DNA from 4 places in the Bradyrhizobium sp. USDA 4449 genome. Region 3 is predicted to be linked to each of the others. Evidence: predicted binding sites of a transcription regulator. Region 3 holds the regulator's gene; each other region holds the start of a gene.
The links. Region 3 encodes PhoB, which activates phosphate uptake and scavenging genes when phosphate is short. Its sites were predicted from a motif close to TGTCATNNANCTGTCAT; they were not measured.

Region 1: ACVIIW_RS33330 (UDP-2,3-diacylglucosamine diphosphatase) is a predicted target of PhoB. The motif match lies at 3,059-3,075, and genes of this name have one in related genera.
Region 2: ACVIIW_RS14365 (YdcH family protein) is a predicted target of PhoB. The motif match lies at 2,982-2,998, and genes of this name have one in related genera.
Region 4: ACVIIW_RS30320 (OprO/OprP family phosphate-selective porin) is a predicted target of PhoB. The motif match lies at 1,669-1,685, and genes of this name have one in related genera.

What each region holds. Positions count from the first base shown of each region.
Region 1 is NZ_JBSRYD010000001.1:7,059,908-7,065,397, forward strand. Features, by position in the region: gene ACVIIW_RS33320 (threonine/serine dehydratase) at 103-1,086, opposite strand; gene ACVIIW_RS33325 (glycosyltransferase family 4 protein) at 1,151-2,209, opposite strand; gene ACVIIW_RS33330 (UDP-2,3-diacylglucosamine diphosphatase) at 2,223-3,035, opposite strand; gene thiD (bifunctional hydroxymethylpyrimidine kinase/phosphomethylpyrimidine kinase) at 3,239-4,039, opposite strand; gene ACVIIW_RS33340 (Lrp/AsnC ligand binding domain-containing protein) at 4,225-4,470, shown strand; gene ACVIIW_RS33345 (c-type cytochrome) at 4,467-5,393, opposite strand.
Region 2 is NZ_JBSRYD010000001.1:3,022,920-3,028,409, forward strand. Features, by position in the region: gene ACVIIW_RS14335 (5-(carboxyamino)imidazole ribonucleotide synthase) at 1-603, opposite strand, end outside; gene purE (5-(carboxyamino)imidazole ribonucleotide mutase) at 600-1,088, opposite strand; gene ACVIIW_RS14345 (GGDEF domain-containing protein) at 1,230-1,937, shown strand; gene ACVIIW_RS14350 (hypothetical protein) at 1,939-2,190, opposite strand; gene ACVIIW_RS14355 (hypothetical protein) at 2,220-2,426, opposite strand; gene ACVIIW_RS14360 (YdcH family protein) at 2,549-2,755, opposite strand; gene ACVIIW_RS14365 (YdcH family protein) at 3,084-3,266, shown strand; gene ACVIIW_RS14370 (NAD(P)/FAD-dependent oxidoreductase) at 3,455-4,558, opposite strand; gene ACVIIW_RS14375 (sensor domain-containing protein) at 4,764-5,490, shown strand, end outside.
Region 3 is NZ_JBSRYD010000001.1:1,473,891-1,479,380, forward strand. Features, by position in the region: gene ACVIIW_RS07025 (Hsp33 family molecular chaperone) at 1-285, opposite strand, end outside; gene argF (ornithine carbamoyltransferase) at 400-1,323, opposite strand; gene ACVIIW_RS07035 (acetylornithine transaminase) at 1,323-2,525, opposite strand; gene ACVIIW_RS07040 (GcrA family cell cycle regulator) at 2,980-3,492, shown strand; gene phoB (phosphate regulon transcriptional regulator PhoB) at 3,596-4,303, opposite strand; gene phoU (phosphate signaling complex protein PhoU) at 4,326-5,042, opposite strand; gene pstB (phosphate ABC transporter ATP-binding protein PstB) at 5,054-5,490, opposite strand, start outside.
Region 4 is NZ_JBSRYD010000001.1:6,459,763-6,465,252, forward strand. Features, by position in the region: gene ACVIIW_RS30310 (replication-associated recombination protein A) at 1-22, opposite strand, end outside; gene ACVIIW_RS30315 (DegQ family serine endoprotease) at 19-1,422, opposite strand; gene ACVIIW_RS30320 (OprO/OprP family phosphate-selective porin) at 1,738-3,354, shown strand; gene ACVIIW_RS30325 (winged helix-turn-helix transcriptional regulator) at 3,396-3,773, opposite strand; gene ACVIIW_RS30330 (zinc-binding alcohol dehydrogenase family protein) at 3,895-4,908, shown strand; one part of gene ACVIIW_RS30335 (IS630 family transposase) at 4,983-5,490, opposite strand, start outside.

The DNA of each region.
Region 1 (5,490 bases), 5.6 Mb from region 3:
GGGAGAGGTTGCACCGCGCAAGCGGCAAGCTCGAACTCAACACGTACAAAGGGGCAGAGCGGAAACGCTCTGCCCCTCGTTTGTCTCACGAAATTGGGAAAATCACGCCACCAGCTCGGCAAACAGATCCGCATCGACATTGCCGCCGGAGAGCACGATGACGACGTTCTTCCCGGCGACATCGAGACGCCCCGCGAGCAGCGCGGCGAGGCCCACGGCGCCCCCGGGTTCAACCACGAGCTTCAGCTCGCGATAGGCAAAGGCGACCGCCGCGCCGACCTCCTTGTCGGACGCCGTCACGCCGCGCGCGAGCAGCTTGCTGTTGATCGCAAACGTCAACTCACCGGGGATCAAGGCCATCAGCGCGTCGCAGATGGTGCGGCCCGCGGGCGGATGCGGCTCGCGATGGCCTGCGGTCAGCGACAGGCCGTGATCGTCGAACGCCTCGGGCTCGGCCACCACGATCTCGGCTTGCGGATAGCGTGCCTTCACCGCCGTGGCGACGCCCGCGATCAGGCCGCCGCCGGAGGCCGGTGCCACCACGACATCGGGCGCAAGGCCGAGCGCAGCCATGTCTTCCGCGATCTCGCGGCCGGCGGTGCCCTGGCCAGCGATCACGAACGGATCGTCATAGGGCCGGACCAGCGTCGCGCCGCGCTTCTCGGCGATGCCGCGCGAGATCGCCTCGCGGTCGTCGCGGTCGCGATCGTACAGCACGACTTCGGCGCCATAGGATTTGGTGCGCTCGCGCTTCGACAGCGGCGCGTCCGCCGGCATCACGATGGTCGCCTGCATGTCCAGGATCTTGGCCGCCGCCGCCACGCCCTGGGCGTGGTTGCCGGAGGAGAACGCGACGACGCCCCCCGGGCGCTTGTCCTGCGGGATCGAGAACACCTTGTTGAAGGCGCCGCGGAATTTGAAGGAGCCGGTGCGCTGGAGCATCTCCGGCTTCAGGAAAACTTTTGCACCCACGCGCTCGTTGAGCACGGGCAAGGACAACAACGGGGTGCGGACGGCGAAGGGCGCGAGCACGCGCGCTGCGGCGTCGATATCGGCGGGGCCGACCGGAAGGGGCTGTTCGGACATGGCGTGATTTTATCGCGGCGGACGAGCCGCGGGCAAGACACCTCCGGGCGAGGATCCTCTGCGCTCAGGCGACGAACCGCGGCCGTTCCGCTCCAGCCCGGCCAGGCAGCACGGCGCCAACGGCGCGGATGCGCTCGACAAAAGCCCGCGCCGAGGCCTCCCAGGTATAGGCGGCGGCGAATTCGACGCAGGCCTGCCTGGAGATGTCGAGCGCCGCAAGGCAGGCGTCACGCAGATCATCCTCCAGCGCGCCGACAGGTGCATCGCCGATGACGTCGCGGGGCCCCTTCACCGGGAACGCCGCGACCGGCAGTCCGCTCGCGAGCGCCTCGAGCAGGACCAGGCCGAACGTGTCGGTCTTGCTCGGAAACACGAAGACATCGGCCGCCGCATAGATGTCGGCCAGCTCCTCCCCGTGCTTTTCGCCCAGGAAAATTGCATCGGGATAGGCCTCTTCCAGCGCGTTGCGCGCCGGGCCGTCGCCGACGATGACCTTGGTGCCGGGCAGATCGAGATCGAGGAACGCCTCGAGATTCTTCTCCACCGCGACGCGGCCGACCGAAAGGAAGACGGGGGCCGGCAGGCAAAGATCGATGGCGCGGGGGTGGAACAGATGCGTATCGACGCCGCGTGGCCACAGCACGACATTGTCGAAACCGCGCTCGCCGAGTTCGCGGGCCAGCGCTGGCGTCGCCGCCATCACGGCCCGGCTCGGGCCGTGGAAGCGGCGCAGCGCCCGCCAGATCAGCGAGCCCGGAACCGGCACGCGGGCGCGGACATATTCGGGGAAGCGGGTGTGGAAGCTGGTCGTGAACGGCAGCTTGCGCTGGCGGCAATAGCGGCGGACCATCACGCCGATCGGTCCTTCCGTCGCGATGTGGATGCTGTCGGGCCGGGCTTCCTCGATCAGCTTCGCAATGCGCGCCGGGCGCGGCATCGCCAGCCGCACGTCGCGATAGCTCGGCATCGCAAAGGTGCGGAACGATTGCGGCGTCAGGAACGTGAACTCGACGCCAAGACCTTCGACTTGAAGCGCCTTCGCGGCGTCAGCGAGCTTGGTCAGCGTCCGAACCACACCGTTGACTTGCGGGTGCCAGGCGTCGGTCGCGACCAGGATGCGCATCAGGCAGCTCTCATCAAGCAGCTCTGGCTGCCACCTGCGGCACTTCCGCCGGCTTCTGCAGGTGATCCGCCCAGGTGATGATCTCGAAACGGCCGTCGTCGTGCTCGACCAGCGCAGTGCAGCTCTCGACCCAGTCGCCGCAGTTCATGTAGCGGATGCCGTTCTCGTCGCGGATCACGGCGTAGTGGATGTGGCCGCAGATCACGCCATCGGCGTCGTGGCGCCGTGCTTCGGCGGCGAGCGCCTGCTCGAACGCGCCGATATAGTTGACCGCGTTCTTGACCTTCTGCTTGGCCCATTGCGACAGCGACCAATAGGGCACCTTGAACATGCGGCGGAAGAAGTTGACGAAGCGATTCATCTGGATCGCGAAGTCGTAGGCCTTGTCGCCGAGATGGGCGAGCCAGCGCGCGTTCTGCACCACGAGGTCGAAGATGTCGCCGTGGATGACGAGATATCGCTTGCCGTCCACGCCGGTGTGGACGGTGTTCTCGACGACGTCGATGCCGCCGAAATGCGTGCCGTAATAGTTGCGCAGGAACTCGTCGTGATTGCCGGGCACGTAGACGACCTTGGCACCCTTGCGCGCCTTGCGCAGCAGCTTCTGGACGAGGTCGTTATGCGATTGCGGCCAATGCCAGCTCGATTTCAATGCCCAGCCATCCACGATGTCGCCGACGAGATAGATCGTGTCGGCATCGTGGTAACGCAGGAAGTCCAGCAGAAGATCGGCTTGAGAGCCGCGGGCTCCGAGATGGACGTCGGAGATGAACAACGTGCGAAAGCGCCGCTCCGGGCTTTCGTCACTCACATCGTAACTTCCCATGCGACAGCCTGTAACAATGTCCCGTGACAGGGGGATGACGATTGAACCTTTGAGGCACCCTCGGATACGAATCGGACCTTGCCTCGCCCTCCCCGCGAATATCAGCCGCATGCGACAAACAGGCGACATGGCCCGCGATGGGGCCCCGCAAAATGCCGGGAAGCCATGGTCCCGCCGGGTGCTTGCGAGCCGCGAAATCAGCGTCAGTAAAATCGGTGGAAATGATGGATCGGCCCGTGGCCGTGACCGACGCTGAAGCGGTCGGCAGAAGCGATCGCCGCGCTGATCCAGCTCTTGGCATTGCGCACGGCCGTTTCGAGATCTTCGCCCTTGGCAAGACCTGCCGCAACCGCTGAGGATAGCGAGCAGCCGGTGCCGTGCGTGTTGCGGGTCGTGATGCGCGGTGCAGCAAGCGCGATCATGGCGGTGGCGCTGATCAGATAGTCGGTGCTCTCCGCTCCCTCGCCGTGCCCGCCCTTGATCAGGACGGCGCGGCAGCCGAGGCCAAGCAGGCGACGCCCCTGGCTTTCGACATCGCTCTCCCTTCGCGCGACCGGCTCGTCCAGCAGCGCAGCCGCCTCCGGCAGATTGGGCGTGATCACCGACGCGAGCGGCATCAGTTTCGTGCGCAACGCTTCGACGGCCTCCGCGGCAAGCAAGCGATCGCCCGAACTTGCGACCATCACGGGATCGAGCACGACATGGCGCGGCCTCCAGTACGACAGCGCTGAGGCGATCGCATCGATGCTGCCTGCCTGCGCCACCATGCCGATCTTGACGGCGCCGACGTCAAGATCGGAGAACACCGCATCGATCTGCGCGGTGAGGAAATCAGCGGGCACCGGGTGAATGCCGGTGACGCCTTTGGTGTTTTGCGCGGTCAACGCGGTGATTGCGGAGGTGCCGTAGACGCCGAGTGCGGCAAAGGTCTTCAGGTCGGCCTGGATGCCGGCGCCGCCGCTCGAATCGGAACCGGCGATGGTGAGCGCCACTGATGTCGTCATCGCGGGACACGCTTGCTTGAACAAAACTCGGCCATCGCCTGTCCTAGCGCCCTCCCACAGCCCCAGCAAGCCGCCGAATCTCGCGGCGCCGATGACCTCGTGGCACTTGTCGCGACCGCTGGCGGCTTGCTAAATCGGGCCGGTTTTGGCCTATTGGCCGGGAACAGGCCTTCGGAGTGACTGCTATGGTTCCTTTTTTCGTCCAGATCAAATGCAAGCTCGGCCAGTCCTATACGGTGGCCAACGCGCTCGCCGAAGCCGAGATCGCCTCCGAGATCTACTCCACGGCAGGCCAATACGATCTGCTGGTGAAGTTCTATGTCGACAAAGACACCGACATCGGCCACTTCGTGAACGAGAAGGTGCAGGTGCTGCCGGGCATCCAGGACACCCTCACCATCATCACCTTCAAGGCGTTCGGCGCCAGCTAGCCGCCACCTTCCCTGCGCTTGGGCGGCGTCGGGCCATCGACGGGCGGCAGCGACTTCAGATAGGCGGCCATCGCCGCGCGGTCCTCAGGCTTGAGCTGCGCGAGGTTCTTGATCACCGGCCGCATCGAGCCCGATGCGCTGTCGCCCTCGGGCATGTCGCCGGTCTCGAGGAAGTCGGCGATGTCGCTCTCACTCCAGCTGCCCAAGCCCTTCTGAGTGATGTTCGGCACCCAGCCCTCGCCTTCGGGATTGGGGCCGCCGGCGAAGCGCTGCGAGCCGATGACGCCGCCGAGAACATTGCGCGGGCTGTGGCACTCGGCGCAATGGCCAAAGCCGTTGACGAGATAGGCGCCGCGATTCCATTGCGCTGAACGTGCCGGATCTGGCACGAACGGCCTGACATCCATGAACAGCCATTTCCAGATGCCGACATTGCGGCGGATGTTGAACGGAAACGGCAGATCATGGTCGCGCACCCGGCCCGAGACCTGCGGCAGCGTCTTCAGGTAAGCGAAGAGATCGCGGACGTCGTTAATATCAGCGATGTGGTAGGACGTGTAGGGAAACGCCGGATAGTAGTGTGTGCCCTCTGGCGAAATGCCGCGTGTCACCGCATTGACGAAATCGGCCTCGCTCCAGCGTCCGATGCCGTCATTGGGATCGGGCGAAATGTTCGGGACATAGAACGTGCCGAACGGCGAGCCGAGCGCCAGGCCGCCACCGAGCCGCAGACGATCCGGCTGGTTGGGCACGGCATGGCAGGACGAGCAGCCCCCGGCGTTGAACAGCTCCTGCCCGTTGGCGAGATCGGGCCCGCGCGTCGGCGCCGGCAAGGCCAGCGCAGTCGGCGCGGTCAGCCACCAATAAGCGGCAACAGCTGCAACGGTCGTGACGAGAATGACATAAATTGTTCGTCGCAGCATTGCGGATCCCATCGTGCTCCGGCGAATTTACGGATCAACCCGCAGCCGCTCCAGCCACGAATAATTTAGATGGTTCGATCGGAATCCGGGAATAAAC
Region 2 (5,490 bases), 1.5 Mb from region 3:
GCGCGCGGCAATCACCGAAATCTCGCGCTCGTAAGGTATGAAGGCTTCCAGGATAGCCGATTTGGTGGCGAGACTGGTCCAGACCTTGGCGATGTCATCGCCCTCGCGGATGATGGCCTGGCCTTTGCCGTCATAGCCGAAGCGGCGGGTCTTCAGCACGGCGGGCAGGCCGATCTTCGCGATCGCCTCGCGCAACGACGCGACCGAGGTGACGTCCGCGTAGGCAGCGGTGCCGATGCCGAGCCGCGTCACGAAATCCTTTTCGGCCAGACGGTCCTGCGTCGTCTCGAGGATCTTGCGGTTGGGCAGCACGGGGCGGCGCGCGTCCAGCACCATGGCGGCCGCAGCCGGTACGTTCTCGAATTCATAGGTGATGACGTCGACGTCGTGAGCGAACAGCTCGAGTGCCTCGACGTCGGCATATTCGGCGCAGGTTGCGTTCAGCACGACGTCGAAGGCCGGCGAATCAGGATCGGGCGAGAACACCTGGCAGCGCAGGCCGAGGCGTGCCGCGGCCATGGCCAGCATGCGACCGAGTTGTCCCCCGCCAAGGATTCCGATGGTGTCGCCGGGGTTCAGCTTCACCTGCTTTGCGTCAGTCACGCCTTGTCCTCCGGGCGCTCGGCGATCGCCTCGGTCTGCGCCTTGCGCCAGGCGGCGAGGCGATCGGACAGGGCCGGATCGGACAGTGCCAGCACGGATGCCGCGAGCAGCGCCGCGTTGATCGCGCCGGCCTTGCCGATCGCGAGCGTGCCGACCGGAATGCCGGCGGGCATTTGGACGATCGAATAGAGCGAATCGACACCCTTGAGCGTCCTGGACTCCACGGGAACGCCGAACACCGGCAGTTCCGTCAGCGCCGCGGTCATGCCCGGCAGATGCGCGGCGCCCCCGGCGCCGGCGATGATGACCTTGAAACCTGCAGCCTTGGCGCCTTTGGCAAAGCCGAACAGCCGGTCGGGGGTGCGGTGTGCCGAAACGATGCGATTGTCGGAGGCGACGCCAAGCGCGGCGAGCGTGTCGGCGGCGTGCCGCATCGTCTCCCAGTCCGACTGGCTTCCCATGATGATGGCGATCGGCGCGGTCATGACGTCAATTATGCTCGGAAAACAGAAAGATAGGCCAGATTAACGGTTCCGGCCGGCGGCTCGCAAGGCGGTGGCAAGGAGAAGGGAATGCACTATCCTGACTTGGTGAATCCCCGCAAGCCTTCATTGAGCAGGAAGCCCATGAAGAAACCAAAAAGGGCGACCGCTGCGAAGGCCAAAAAGGGCCGGAAAACCGGCGGGAGCCGAACCAAAACTGCTCCCAAGCGGGCCAGGCCCTCCGCGCCGTCTCGCGCGGCCACAGCCGGCGCGGACATCAGCAAGGCGACCATCCGCGGCCTGCGGATCAAGCTGACGCAGGCGCTGCGCCGCGTCGCCGAACTCGAAGCTGCGGCCGACACCGACTTCCTGCTCGATATTCCCAACCGGCGCGGCTTTGAGCGCGAGCTCCAACGCGCCGTCGCCTACATGAGGCGCTACCGCGCCAGCGGCGCGCTGATCGTGCTCGACGTCGACCGGCTGAAGCCGATCAACGATTCCTTCGGCCATGCCGCCGGCGACGAGGTGCTGAAGGCGATCGCCACGACGCTGACCCGGCAGATCCGCGCCTCCGACGTGGTCGGCCGCCTTGGTGGCGACGAGTTTGCCCTGCTGTTGTGGAATCTCGGCGAGGCCGATGCGAAGGCGAAGGCTGTTATCCTCGAACAGGCGATCGACGATTTGTCATTCACCTTTCGTGGCCAGCAGGTGATGGCCGGCGCTTCTGCCGGTGTCGCGCTGCTCGGTGCGCAGTCCGATGCCACCCGCGCGCTGGAGGAGGCCGATGCCGCCATGTATGTGCGCAAGGCGCACCGGCGTCACGAGCCGCGGATCAGGCTCGTCAACAGCTAAATTAAAGGGTCGCGAGATCTTCCGGCACGTTGCCGAATTTGCGCAGCAGCGTGGCGTCACCGAATTCACCGGTCATCGGATCGCCGCTGCGACTGAACGCGACCGCGCCGATATGGCCGGGACCGTGCGCCAGAGCCTCTGCGCGCCGTAAGGCGGCCGTCGGGCTCTGGCATTCCTCGGCGGCGCCCGCGACAGGCGATCCGTCGGCATCAATCAGGAACGGCATTGCAACGTAGTAGGTCACATCAGACATGGCGTTGCTCCAATGGTGCGCCTCGAGGTTCAGGCCGCGCTGCTTCTGCTACGCGAGGATTCCGGAATGCAGCCGGCCGAAATCGCTGCCTGCAATTCCTCCAGTTCGGCTTCCAGATATTCGTTGGCCATGATCAGCGCCTTGATGGTGCTGCGCAGATTGCCGTCGCACATCGCGATCGCCTGATCACAGGCTTGTTCATAGTGGCCGTTGTCGAGAGGGGCGGGGACTGGCATCTGCGGTGTCCTTGCGGGTTGTCCTTGGGTGTTTCCGGCATATTGGGGCCGGGACAAATGTTCTTATTTTGTTCTTTTTGAGTCAAGCGGATTCGACTCCGCACTTCCGCAGCCGCTGTGGATCAGGCGATGATGTCCGGCGTGATCTGGTCTTCGATGAAGGCGATACGGTCGCGCAACAACAGCTTGCGCTTCTTCAACCGCTGTAACCGCAACAGGTCGGGGGCGGGCGATTGATGCAGTGCATCGATCGCCGCATCGAGATCTCGGTGTTCCTGCTGCAACCGGGTGAGCTCGGTTTCGAGCTCACGCTCGTCTTCATGGGTCATGTCTGCGGTGGCCGAAAACCGATAGGCTTGAGATCAAGGCTGTGGATGCCCTGTGGAAATTATCGTCCTTGCGCGGCGTGATCGCAAGCGATCTGCACCTCCACGCACCGCTCCATCTCAAGATATTTCAACGATTCGGAAGCAGTGTCGCGCGAGCACATTGATATCATGGATTTTTCGTCTCGTGGTTCCTTACTCACGGTTCGTTACATATGAATTTTCAAAAATGACGGCGCGACGACGGATACCCATCGACAGAACGAATCGGTGATGTAGAGTCCCTCGTCCGGATCGAATCCAAGGTTCACCCCTACCGAGGAGGTTTCGAATGACAATTCAGGCACATCTGGTTGAATTGGAACGGAAGCATAAAATTCTCGAGAACGAATTGCACGAGGCTCTCGTGCACCTTTCAACAGACGACCTGCAAATTGTTGAGTTGAAGCGCCGGAAGTTGCTGGTCAAGGACCAGATCGAACGTCTGAAGAACACTGGCGATACGCTTCACTAGTAACCCCTGTAACAGTGTAGAGCTTAATCGCATCCTTTCACGCAGGGATCAGCGCGTTTGTGCTCATCCCTGCGGCAGGATGCGCGCGCTGCGCGATGATCGTCGCGCAGCTTGTTTGTTTGGACGCGTTTTCGTGACGCGACCCGGTCCGCGCTTCGCTCGAAAATGCTCCCTAGATGTCCGTCAGCCTAGATGTCCGTCAGCTCGGCGACGTGGTCCGCGATCGCGAGCGACGACGTCAGTCCCGGCGATTCGATGCCGAACAGATTGACCAGGCCTGCGACCCCGTGGTCCCGCGGACCCTGCATCAGGAAATCCTGCGTAGCGACCGCCGGCGGCACGATCTTCGGGCGGATGCCCGAATAGCTCGGCATCAGCGCGCCATCGGGAAGCGTCGGCCAATATTTGCGGATTGCCGGATAGAAGCGCTCGGCGCGCGACGGATCGACTTCATAGTCGATCGTCTCGATCCATTCGACGTCGGGGCCGAAGCGCGCCTGTCCTGCCATGTCCAGCGTCAGATGTACGCCAAGCCCGCCGGGCTCGGGCACCGGATAGATCAGATGCGAGAACGGTGCGCGCGCATTGCAGCTGAAGTAATTTCCTTTGGCGAGATAAGCAGGCGGAATCCGATCGACCGGCATGCCGTCGATGTGGCGCGCCACTGATGTCGCCGAGAGCCCGGCGGCGTTCACGAGCAGGCCGCATTGCAACGTCATCGGCGCTTCGCCGCCGGCTTCGATCTCGATCATTCCGGCCTCCGCCTTGGCGCGGATCAGCGGCGTGTGAAACGCAAAGGCCGCGCCTGCTTCCTCGGCCTCGCCGCGCAGCGAGAGCATGTAGGAATGGCTGTCGATGATTCCGGTCGATGGCGAGAGCAGTGCGGCATCGCAGGCCAGCGCCGGCTCCAGCGCGCGCGCCGCCTCGCCCGATAGCAGCTGCAAGTCGAGGACGCCGTTGGCCTCGGCATGGGCCTTGATCGACTGCAGCTTCTCGGTTTCCTTGGCATTGGTCGCGACGATCAGCTTGCCGCAATTCTTGTGCGGGATACCGCGCTCGCCGCAGTAGCGATAGAGCGCTTGCTTGCCGGCGACGCACATGCGGGCCATCCAGCTTCCGGCACGGTAGTAGATCCCGGCATGGATCACCTCGCTGTTGCGTGAAGAGGTGATGGTGCCGATGGCCTCGGCTTCTTCGAGCACGATCACCTCGCGCCCGGCCTGGGCCAGCTTCCGGGCCACCGCGAGCCCGATCACGCCGGCTCCGATGACGACGCACTCGACCCTATCCATGGTGATGCAGAAGTCCTGCTGAGGGTGCCGACGACGTCGGATTGCCTGGGAAACGCGCCGGGCGGGCATTTTCCGTTAAGAAAACATTTATCATGTCAGGGCAATTGCCGTATTTCGCGTCACATTTTTCTGTTGGGCGTACAGGCGTTTACCCGATCCAAACCGCTGAAGCCAGACAATCCGCAGTTGAAATCGCGGGTGGCTGATGGCTGAGAAGAACTGGCAGGAAGGCAGCATGCTTCCGATTGCTGTGCAGGCCGTCGTGTGCCTGACCAGCGCGGTGGCGCCTTCGCGTGCCCTCGCGGACAGTTTCGCGCCGCCGAGCCATTTTGGCGATCTCGACCCCAATCTGATCTGGGAAGCCCTCATCGGCGGCATTGTCATCTGCGCGTTCCTGGTCGCGATCGCGCTCTGGATCCATTCGGCGCTGCGCCGAAGCAGGCGTTCGCAGTTGCGGCGCAACGCCTTCGTGTCCTCCGCCATGAACAATCTCAATCAGGGCGTGGTGATGACGGATGCGCAGCGGCGCATCATCTTCTGCAATGACCGCTATCTCGACATCTACGGTCTGACGCGCTCGGACCTGTGGACCGGCATGACCGGCTACGACATTCTCGAGCTCAGGCGCAAGCGCGGCGTCCTTGGCATCTCCGACGAGGACTTCTACGAGAAGGCGGCAAGCCCCAACGGCCTCATCACCGAACTGCCTGACGGCCGCGCCATCCTGGTCAAATATTTCATCCTGCCCAATGGCGGATCGGTGGCGACCCATCTCGATGTCAGCGAGCAACGCAAGCTGTCGCGGCAGCTCGCCTCGACCAAGCAATTCCTCGAAACGGTGCTGGACAACGTGCCGGCCTGCGTGGCCGCGAAGAACATCGAGGACGGTCGCTACATCTTTGCCAACAGGGCCTATGAGCGGTTCTGGGGCT
Region 3 (5,490 bases):
CGGGCCGTCGGTTTGGGCCTGAAGGATGAAGCGGCCTTCGAATTTGAGCGCCGAGCCGAGCAGGGTCGTCAGCACGATGGCCTCGCCGAGCAGCTTGCCTACGGGTGCCGGATAATCGTGCTTGGTCAGGATCTCGTCGAGCGCGGGACCAAGCCGCACCAGGCGGCCGCGCACATCGAGCGCGTCGACCTCGTAGGGCAGCACGGCGTCATCGATCGGAACCGCTGATGGCGCGCGAACCGGGCCTTCGGGCCCGGTTTTCATGTCAGGAGATTGGGAAACCATGGCGCTCTATCTGGGGTCGGTCTATGCGAAATGAAAGAGGCACGCCCGCATTCCGGCGCCCCTCGGAACGACGGCCTGCGTAGCCCGGAGTGACCACCGGGCCCATGAGAAGGATCACTTCACCGCGTCAAAGCACCAGGCCAAAATGCCCTTCTGCGCATGCAGGCGGTTTTCGGCCTCGTCGAACACAACCGATTGCGGGCCGTCGATCACCTCGTCGGTGACCTCCTCGCCGCGATGGGCCGGCAGGCAGTGCATGAACAGCGCGTCGGGCTTGGCCAGCGACATCAGCTTGGAATTGACCTGGTAGGGCTTGAGCACGTTGTGGCGGTGCTCGCCTTCCTTGTCGCCCATCGACACCCAGGTGTCGGTGACGACACAATCGGCGCCCTTGACCGCGGCCTCGGGATCGGTGCCGAGCACGATCGGCGCACCCGTGGTCTTGATGAAGTCGCGCATCGCCTTTTTCGGCGCGAGCTCGGGCGGCGTCGCGACATTGAGCTGGAACTTGAAGCGCTCGGCGGCGTGGGCCCAGGACGCCAGCACATTGTTGTCGTCGCCGGTCCAGGCCACTGTACGACCTTCGATCGGGCCGCGATGCTCCTCATAGGTCATGAGGTCGGCCATCACCTGGCACGGGTGCGAGCGCCGCGTCAGGCCGTTGATGACGGGCACGGTCGCGTTCGCCGCGAGTTCCAGCAGGGCCTCGTGATTGAGGATGCGGATCATGATGGCGTCGACATAGCGCGACAGCACGCGCGCGGTGTCGGCAATGGTCTCGCCGCGGCCGAGTTGCATCTCGGCACCGGTCAGCATGATGGGTTCGCCGCCGAGCTGGCGCATGGCGACATCGAATGAGACGCGGGTGCGGGTCGAGGGGCGCTCGAAGATCATCGCCAGCGTCTTGCCTTCGAGCGGCTTGACCGGCTGGTGCGCCTTCTGCTTCGCCTTCATGGCGGAAGAAGCCGCGAGCATGCTCTTGAGCTCGGACAGCGGCAGCTCGTTGATATCGAGGAAGTGCTTGGGACTCTTGCTCATCAGCTTGCCGCTCGCTTGTTACCCGACAGCGCCGTGCAGGCGCGTTCGAGCCTGGCGACGCTGTCCTCGATCTCGGCTTCGGTGACGATCAGCGGCGGCAGGAAGCGTACGACATTGTCGCCGGCGCCGACGGTGAGCAGTTTTTCGTTGCGCAAGGCCGCAACCAGATCGCCTGAGGGCACCACGGCCTTGATGCCGATCAAGAGCCCCTCGCCGCGGACTTCGCTGAGGATATCGGGGTGACGGTCGATCACGGAAGCGAGTTTCTGCTTCAGGAGCAGCGACATCTTCTGCACGTGGTCGAAGAAGCCGGGCTTGAGCATGACGTCGAGCACGGCGTTTGCAGCTGCGATCGCCAGCGGATTGCCGCCGAAGGTCGAGCCGTGCGAGCCGGGTCCCATGCCGGAGGCTGCATCCCCCGTTGCCAGCACCGCGCCGATCGGGAAGCCACCGCCGAGCGCCTTGGCGAGCGACATCACGTCAGGCGTGACGCCGGTGCGCCGATGGGCAAACAGGTCGCCGGTGCGGCCCATGCCGGTCTGCACTTCGTCGAAGGCGAGCAGCAAGCCCTTCTCGTCGCAGAGCTGACGCAGCGCGTTGAGGAAAGACGGTGTCGCAGAGCGCACGCCGCCCTCACCCTGGATCGGCTCGATCAGGATGCCGGCGGTGTGTGGCCCGATCGCCTTCTTCACGGCCTCGATGTCGCCATGCGGCACCTGGTCGAAACCGTCCATCGGCGGCCCGAAGCCTTCGAGATATTTTGCCGATCCGGTCGCGGCCAGCGTCGCCAGCGTGCGGCCATGGAAAGCGCCTTCGAAGGTGACGATGCGATAGCGCTCGGGATGGCCCTTGGAGAAGTGATGATGGCGGACCAGCTTGATCACGCCCTCCAGCGCCTCGGCGCCGGAATTACAGAAGAACACGAAGTCGGCAAAACTCTCGTTGCACAGACGCGCGGCGAGCTTCTCGCCATCCGGGCTCTGGAACAGGTTCGACATGTGCCAGAGCTTGGTGGCCTGCTCCTGCAGCGCCTTGACCAGCGCGGGATGGGCATGTCCGAGCGCATTCACGGCGACGCCCGAGGTGAAATCGAGATACCGATCGCCATTGGTTGCGATCAACCAAACGCCTTCACCGCGCTCAAAACCGAGATCGGCCCTGGCGAAAACGGGGAGCAAATGCGGCGCTGCGCTGTTAGTCATGACGGCCACTTGAATGTTGCGGACGGTGTGGGCGTGCATTGCGCAACGCACCATTGACCAGCCTGAAAACGAAACGTGCCGCCTTTTAAGGGCGGCACGCGTCACCATTTTAGGCCTGGTGAAACGGGTGTCAATGCCGCCCGAACGCCTCGCGACATGCTGAATCCGTAGTCTTGCGGTGGCGATTTTGCGGGATATTCGCCACGGAACATGTGGAAGCGAGTCGCCGGACTCTTGCGCGTGAGTCACGCCATATTGTAGCGTTCGGCTTGTCAGATACGACATCTCGTGCAGCGGTTCTGATCCCAAAAGTCCTCTTGTACCGGCGTAAACGTTCGGGCGTCTGATTGCGCCCGGCGAGCCTTAAGGGATTCTGGCGGCACGGGTTTTTCGAAGCTTACGCATTCGTCGTGCGGCCCCGCAGATGGCGGCGCGCGGTGAAGGAAAGGGTGCCATGACCGTTTTGACCTGGTCCGACGATCGCGTCGAACAGCTGAAAAAGCTCTGGGAGGCCGGACTTTCGGCCAGCCAGATTGCCGCTGAGCTTGGGAATGTCACCCGCAACGCCGTGATCGGCAAGGTGCACAGGCTCGGCCTGTCCGGCCGCGCCAAGAGCCCGTCTTCGGCAGCTCCCCGGCCGCGCAAGGCGCGTCCCGCGCAGCACATGATGCGCGTGAGCCGCCCGATCTCGCGGGGCAACACCGCACTCGCCCAGGCCTTCGAGGTCGAGGTCGAGGCTGAACCTGTGACCTTCGACAACGTGGTGCCGATGAGCCAGCGGCTGTCGCTGCTCGAATTGAACGAGGCCACCTGCCACTGGCCGGTCGGCGATCCCTCGAGCGCGGACTTCTTCTTCTGCGGCGGCAAGGCGCTCTCCGGCCTGCCCTATTGCGCCCAGCACTCGCGGGTCGCGTATCAGCCGGCGGCCGATCGTCGCCGCGCGCCGGCGAAGCCGGGTCCGCGCTGAGCATGGCTCCAGACGACAGCGTCCCGGTACCTGCCGCGGCGATCGAGACATAAAAAAGCGCGCCCCAGGGCGCGCTTTTTATTTTGCTTGCTTGTCACCGTGCTCAGGCCTGCTCGGCCTTCGCGAAGCGGTCGTCGAGCGCGTAGCCGGCGCCACGGACGGTGCGGATCGGGTCCTGCTCGCGGCCGAGATTGAGGAGCTTGCGCAGGCGGCCGATATGCACGTCGACGGTCCGCTCGTCGATATAGATGTCGCGGCCCCAGACGCTGTCGAGCAGCTGCTCGCGCGAGAACACGCGGCCGGGATGCTCCAGGAAGAACTCCAGCAGGCGATATTCGGTCGGGCCGAGGTCGATCGGCCGGCCCGAGCGCGCCACGCGACGCTTTTCGCGGTCGAGCTCGATGTCGCCGAAAGCCAGCACGGTTGCGAGCCGCTCGGGGCTTGCACGCCGCAGCAGTCCTTTCACCCGCGCCAACAGCTCAGGCACGGAGAACGGCTTGACGATGTAATCGTCGGCGCCGGTGGCGAGGCCGCGCACCCGCTCGCTCTCCTCGCCGCGCGCGGTGAGCATGATGATCGGCAGCTGCTTGGTGTCGGACCGCGTCCGCAACCGGCGGCACAGCTCGATACCGGACAGGCCCGGCAGCATCCAGTCGAGCACGATCAGATCGGGAATGTGCTCCTTGAGACGGGTGTCGGCGTCGTCGCCGCGCATCACCGTCTCGACGTCATAACCGTCGCCTTCGAGATTGTAGCGAAGCAGCTCGGTAAGAGCTTCTTCGTCTTCAACCACCATAATGCGTGCGCCCATGGGGTCGTCGCTCCTTGAGGATTCAGGTGTTGGGGACGGTGGTTGCGAAGGTCGTCATGTCGCCCTTCGGTCGCTTGTCGGTGATGGCCTGGCCTTCGATCATGTAGAACACGGTCTCGGCAATGTTGGTGGCGTGGTCGCCGATCCGCTCGATGTTCTTGGCGCAGAACATCAGATGGATGCAGAACGAGATGTTGCGCGGATCCTCCATCATGTAGGTGAGGAGCTCGCGGAACAGCGAGGTGCAGATGGCGTCGACCTCCTCGTCGCCCTTCCACACCACCATCGCCGCCGGCAGATCATGCGCGGCATAGGCATCCAGCACCGACTTGACCTGTTGCTGCACGAGGTCGGTCATGTGCTCGAGGCCACGGAACAGCTTGAGCGGATGGAAATCCGTCTCAAGCGCCGCGACGCGTTTGCCCATGTTCTTGGCGAGGTCGCCGATCCGCTCGAGATCGGTCGCGACGCGCATGGCGCCGACGATCTCGCGCAGATCGATCGCCATCGGCTGGCGGCGGGCGATGGTGAGCACGGCGTGCTCCTCGATCCGCCTTTGAAGCGCGTCGATCTCGGCGTCGGTGATGACCACGCGCTGGCCGAGCGCGACGTCGCGACGGATCAGCGCGTCGACGGAATCGACGATCATCCGCTCGGCGAGGCCGCCCATTTCTGCGACCGACCGGGTGAGCTCCTGGAGGTCGGTATCGAAAGCCTTTGCGGTATGTTCAGAACCCATGTCCTGTCTCCTCAGCCGAACCGGCCGGTAATGTAATCCTGCGTGCGCCGGTCGGTCGGCGACGTGAAGATCTTGCTGGTGTCGTCGAACTCGATCAACTCGCCGAGATACATGAAGGCGGTCTTGTCGGAGACGCGCGCCGCCTGCTGCATGTTGTGGGTGACGATCGCGATCGTGTAATTCTCGGACAGTTCCTGGATCAGCTCCTCGACCTTGGCGGTCGAGATCGGGTCGAGCGCCGAGCAGGGCTCGTCGAACAGGATCACCTCGGGCCGCACGGCGACGGTGCGCGCGATGCAGAGACGCTGCTGCTGGCCGCCGGAGAGCGAGAGGCCGGATGCATTGAGCTTGTCCTTGACCTCGTTCCACAGCGCGCCGCCGCGCAGCGCCTTCTCGACGCGGTCGTCCATCTCGGACTTCGGGATCTTCTCGTAGAGACGGATGCCGA
Region 4 (5,490 bases), 5.0 Mb from region 3:
CCCGTGGTCGCTTCGGACTCATCCGCCCAGCGTGACGTTGATCTGCTGGCCGCCGCGCACCAGCGCAATGCGCCAGAGTCGCGGCTGCTCCTTCGCGGCCTTCTCGAGGTCGCTGGTCCTGGCGATCTTCTGGCTGTTCACGGACAGGATGATGTCGCCCTTCTGGAAGCCGACATTTTGCGCAGCCGTGCCATCGCCGATGTCGGTGACGACGACGCCCTCGGTGTCGGCATCGAGATGCAGCTCGTCGGCCACCGCCGGCGTGATGGTGGAGATCCTTGCACCCTGGAACGGCGAACGCGTGGTGATGACGAGTTCATTACGGCCGCTGTCCGGCGCCGTCTCGAGCGCGATCGTCAGCTTGAGCGGCTTGCTGCCGCGCTGCACGTCGATCTGCGCGGTGCCGCCGAGCGGACGGGTGGCGAAGCGGTAGTCGAACGCGTTGGGGTCGTCTACGGCCTGGCCATCGATTCCGGTGATGAGGTCGGAGGATTTCAACCCGGCCCGCGCCGCGGGGCCGTTGGGGACGACGCTCGCGACCAGCGCACCGGTCGGCGAGCGCAGGCCGAGGCTCTCGGCGATCTCTGCCGTCACCGCCTGCAGCTTCGCGCCGAGCCAAGGCCGCTTCACGGCCGTGCCGCCGCTCTTGGCGGAGGCGACGACGACGCGCGCCATGTTGGCGGGAATCGCAAAGCCGATGCCCTGCGAGCCGCCCGAGCGCGAGTAGATCGCGGTGTTGATGCCGGCAAGCCGGCCGTTCATGTCGACCAGCGCACCGCCGGAATTGCCGGGATTGATCGCAGCGTCGGTCTGGATGAAGAACTGGTAGTCGGTGATGCCGACCTGCGTGCGCGCCAGCGCCGAGATGATGCCGTGGGTCACGGTCTGACCGACGCCGAAGGGATTGCCGATCGCGAGCACGACGTCGCCGACCATCAGCTCGTCCGAATTGGTGAATTCGAGCGCCGGAAATTTTTCCTTGGTGTCCTTCAGGCGCAACACCGCAAGATCGCTGCGGGAATCCTTCAGCACGATCTCCGCCTCGAACTCGCGCTTGTCCGCCAGCGACACCTTCACCTGGTCGGCGCCTTCGATGACGTGGACGTTGGTGACGATGAGTCCGGAGGAATCGACGATCACGCCCGAACCCAGCGAGCGCTGCACCTGCTCCTGCTGCTCGCCGCCGCCGAAGAAACGGCGGAAAATCGGGTCGTCCAGCAGCGGATTGCGGTTCTGCACCACCTTGGCGGCATAGACGTTGACGACCGCAGGCTGCACCCGCTGCACGATCGGCGCATAGGACAGCCGCAGTTCGGCTGGCGAGGACGGAACGCGACGGTCCTGCGCGGCAGCCGGATTGAAGTGGGCCGAAAAGGCTATGCACAGAGCCGTGACGACGGCGGTCCAGTTCGCTCGAAACATTCCTACCTCTCGGAAAAGACGCCGGAATATAGGCGCGTTCGTCTCCCAATAGAAGGGCGCCCGACGGCAATATTCAGTCCTCGCCCGGCGTCACGGGCATACAAGCCTCGCGTGCGAAATCGCAATTTGCTTGGCTTGGTGGATTGGCATGATGTGCGTCAGCTTGCATGCTCGTGCTGGGCAGATTCGGCTGCGGCGAATCGGCGTCAATGGGAACTGGGCAACCGGCGTTCACCGTCGCGGGGCAGTCATCGATCAGTCTTAGGCTCTCGCGTTCTCGACTTGGGGAAGTTCGTCAAAGGATGGAGTCACGACATGAGCAGGACAAGAATAGCGGCCACGGCGATTGGTCTCGCCGGCGCGCTGGCGGCCTCGCAGGCCCAGGCCCAATCGGCAAGCAACAGCGAACAGGAGATCGCGCTCCTGAAGCAGCAACTGAAGTTGCTGGAGCGGAAGCTCGACAAGCTGCAGAACCAGACCGCGGCGAACACGGCGGCAGCAGCAAAGACCAGGGCCGAAGCGAAGGCCGAGGCCAAAGCCGAAGCGCGCTCGGAGGCGAAGGCCGTCGTCGCCAACGCCAATGCGGCATTCCCGGTCAAAGGCGCCCCCCCAACGGCCGGCGTGATCGTGACCATGCCGAACAACCGGCCGACCATTTGCACCGCCGATCAAGCGAACTGCGTCGCGATCACCGGCCGCGTGCATTGGGACGTCGGCGGTTACGACTATCGTCCCAACACGGCGGCCACCGTGCCGCAGAGGCTGGACAGCGGCGAGAACGTCCGCCGCGCGCGCATCGGCCTCGCCGGCAAATTCTTCGACGACTGGAACTTCGCGCTTGTCTATGATTTCGGCGGCTCGTCGGACGGGTTCGGCGGCGCAGCGCCGGGATCGCTGCCCGGTGGCGGGGTCTCCGGCGTCGAGAACGCCTATCTCAGCTACACCGGACTAAAACCGTTCGGCGGCCGCATGGCCGTCGAAGCCGGCATCATGGACCTGCCCTACACCATGGACGAGGCCACGAGTTCCAACGACATCATGTTCATGGAGCGCGCCTCGGCCGGCGTGATCGCCACCAACATCGCCGCCGGAGATTTCCGCTCGGCAGCCGGCACGCGCTGGTTCGACGATCAGCTCTGGATCGGCGGCTATGTCACCGGACCTTCGACGGGCGCCATCCACTCCGCTTCGAGCGCGGCGCCGGCGGGCACGAGCGAGCAATACGGCGCGGTGGCGCGCGTTGCCGGCAATCCCATCAGCGGCAAGGACTACTCGGTGCATATCGGTGCTGACGCACAATGGCTGATCCAGCCGCCGCGCAACCTCATCGCCAATACGCAGACCGTCACGCTGAGCGATCGTCCGGAATTGCGGCTCGACCCGACGACGCTGGTGTCGACGGGGGCGATCGCAAATGTCTCGGGCGCCCAAGTCTACAGCGTCGAAGCGGCTGCGACCTACGGTTCGTTCATCGTCCAGGGTGAGTACTTCTGGTACAACGTCGACCGCACCGCCAATACCGGCGTGCCGCTGGTCGGCGCGCCGAGCCTGAAGTTCCAGGGCGGCTATGCGCAAGCCGGCTACGTGCTGACCGGAGAGGGTCGGACTTACAATGCGGCAAACGCGGCCTATAACGGCGTCAAGCCGGCGCACCCGTTCTCGCTCGATGGCGGCGGCTGGGGCGCATGGGAAATCGCGGGACGCTTCTCGACGATCGACCTCAACGATCAGCTTGCGAGCGCCAACGGCGTCGCGGGCGGACGCCAGAACGTCTACACGCTGGCGCTCAACTGGTACGTCAACGGCAACGTCCGGTTCATGCTCGACTACCTGCACGGCACCGTCTCCAAGCAGACGCTGCCGCCGAGCGCGTTCGCGAATACGGGCTCGGGCTTCGACGCCGTGGCGATGCGTACGCAGTTCGCATTCTGAGACGATCTCGTCCGGGAGCGGCGCGAGCTGCTCCCGGACGATCACGCCGCCCGCTTCGGCTTGTTCGCCGCGACCGGCGGCGGCGCGCAGGCGAGCCGCTGCTGGTGGCTCTCGCCCCAGGCTTTCAGGATGTCGATCACCGGCCGCAGGCTCTCGCCGAGCTCGGAAAGGCAATACTCCACCCGCGGCGGGACTTCGGCATAGACCTTGCGGATGACGAGCTGGTCCTCCTCCAGTGCGCGAAGCTGCTTGGTCAGCATGCGCTGGGTGACGCTGGGCATCATGCGTCGCAATTCGCCGAAGCGCCTTGTGCCGCTCTGGAGGTGATAGAGGATCACGCCCTTCCATTTGCCATCGATCAGGTCCAGCGTCGCCTCGACCGAGCAGCCGGGACGACGGGCAAAATCGCGCCGTTTCATGCTTATTTCCCCGATAGTATCCAAACGGGCACTATATCCCCGAATTTACAGTACTTGCCAAATTGAAGCCGGGGCGACAGTTAGAGCGGCAGGCGAATACGCCATCTGATGGAGACAAGCCATGAAGGCCGTCGGCTACAGGAAGTCGCTACCGATCGAGGATCAGGATGCGCTGATCGATTTCGAAACCGCAAAGCCGGAGCCCAGGGGACGCGACATCCGCGTCGCCGTGAAGGCGATCTCGGCCAATCCTGTGGATTACAAGGTGCGCAAGCGCGCCGCCCCGCCGGAGGGCGAGACCAAAATTCTCGGCTATGATGCGGCCGGCGTGGTCGACGCCGTCGGCCCCGAGGTCAGGCTGTTCAAGCCGGGCGACGAGGTGTTTTACGCCGGCTCGATCCTGCGCCAGGGCACCAATTCCGAATTCCATCTGGTCGACGAGCGCATCGTCGGCAACAAGCCGAAGTCGCTGTCGTTCGCGCAGGCCGCCGCGCTTCCCCTCACCTCCATCACCGCCTGGGAATTGCTGTTCGATCGTCTCGGCGCGGTGCCCGGCAAGAGCGTCGATCCGCGAACGCTCTTGATCACCGGCGGCGCCGGCGGTGTCGGCTCGATCCTGATCCAGCTGGCACGCCGTCTCACCGGCCTTACCGTGGTTGCGACTGCAACGCGGCCGGAGTCGCAGAAATGGTGCCTCGATCTCGGCGCGCATGCGGTGATCGATCACGGCAAGCCGATGAAGGAGCAGATCGAAGAGCTCAAGGTGCCGCCGGTCGCGCTGGTGGCGAGCCTCACCTTCACCGACCAGCACTACAAGTCGATCGCCGAGTTCATGGCGCCGCAGGGCCGGTTCGGCCTGATCGACGATCCGCCGGAATTCACCATGAGCACGTTCAAGGGCAAGGCGATCTCGGTGCACTGGGAATCGATGTTCACGCGCTCCTCATTCCAGACACCCGACATGATCGCGCAGCATCATCTGCTGAACGACGTCGCCGATCTCATCGACAAGGGCGTTCTGCGCACCACGCTCGACCAGACCTTCGGCACGATCAACGCAGCCAATCTCAAGCGCGCGCATGCGCTGCTGGAGAGCGGCAAGTCGCGCGGCAAGATCGTGCTGGAGGGGTGGTAGGACATGTCGTTGGGGTGGGGTGGGTTACGCCTGCGGCTAACCCACCCTTGCGCCCGGCCTAAAGCGTGATGGCATTAAGTTCGATAGCCTGAGTTTTTGAGGTAGTTGGCACATTCCTCGGAGGTGAAGGCGTCGAGGGCGTGGCCGATTGCGGCGCAGACTGCGTCGACGGTTCGCGCGGCGGCTTTGCGGAGCAGATGCTTGAGCTTGGCAAAGACCTGTTCGATCGGGTTCAGGTCGGGCGAGTATTTTGGCAGGAAAAACAGCTTGGCACCGACCGAACGGATGAGCTGGCGAACTGCCTTGCTCCTGTGGCTGCCGAGGTTATCCAGGATGACGATATCGCCGGGTCGAAGGACGGGCAGAAGAACCTTCTCGACATAGATGCGAAAGCTCACGCCGTCGATCGGCCCCTCGATGAACCATGGCGCCTCGATCCGGTCGTGGCGCAGGGCCGCCAGGAAGGTCATGGTCTTCCAGCGGCCGTGGGGAACCTTGGTGTGTAGTCTGTGCCCGCGCGGCGCCCATCCCCGCAAGGGTGCCATATCGGTCCTGGTCCAGGTCTCGTCGATGAAGACCAGC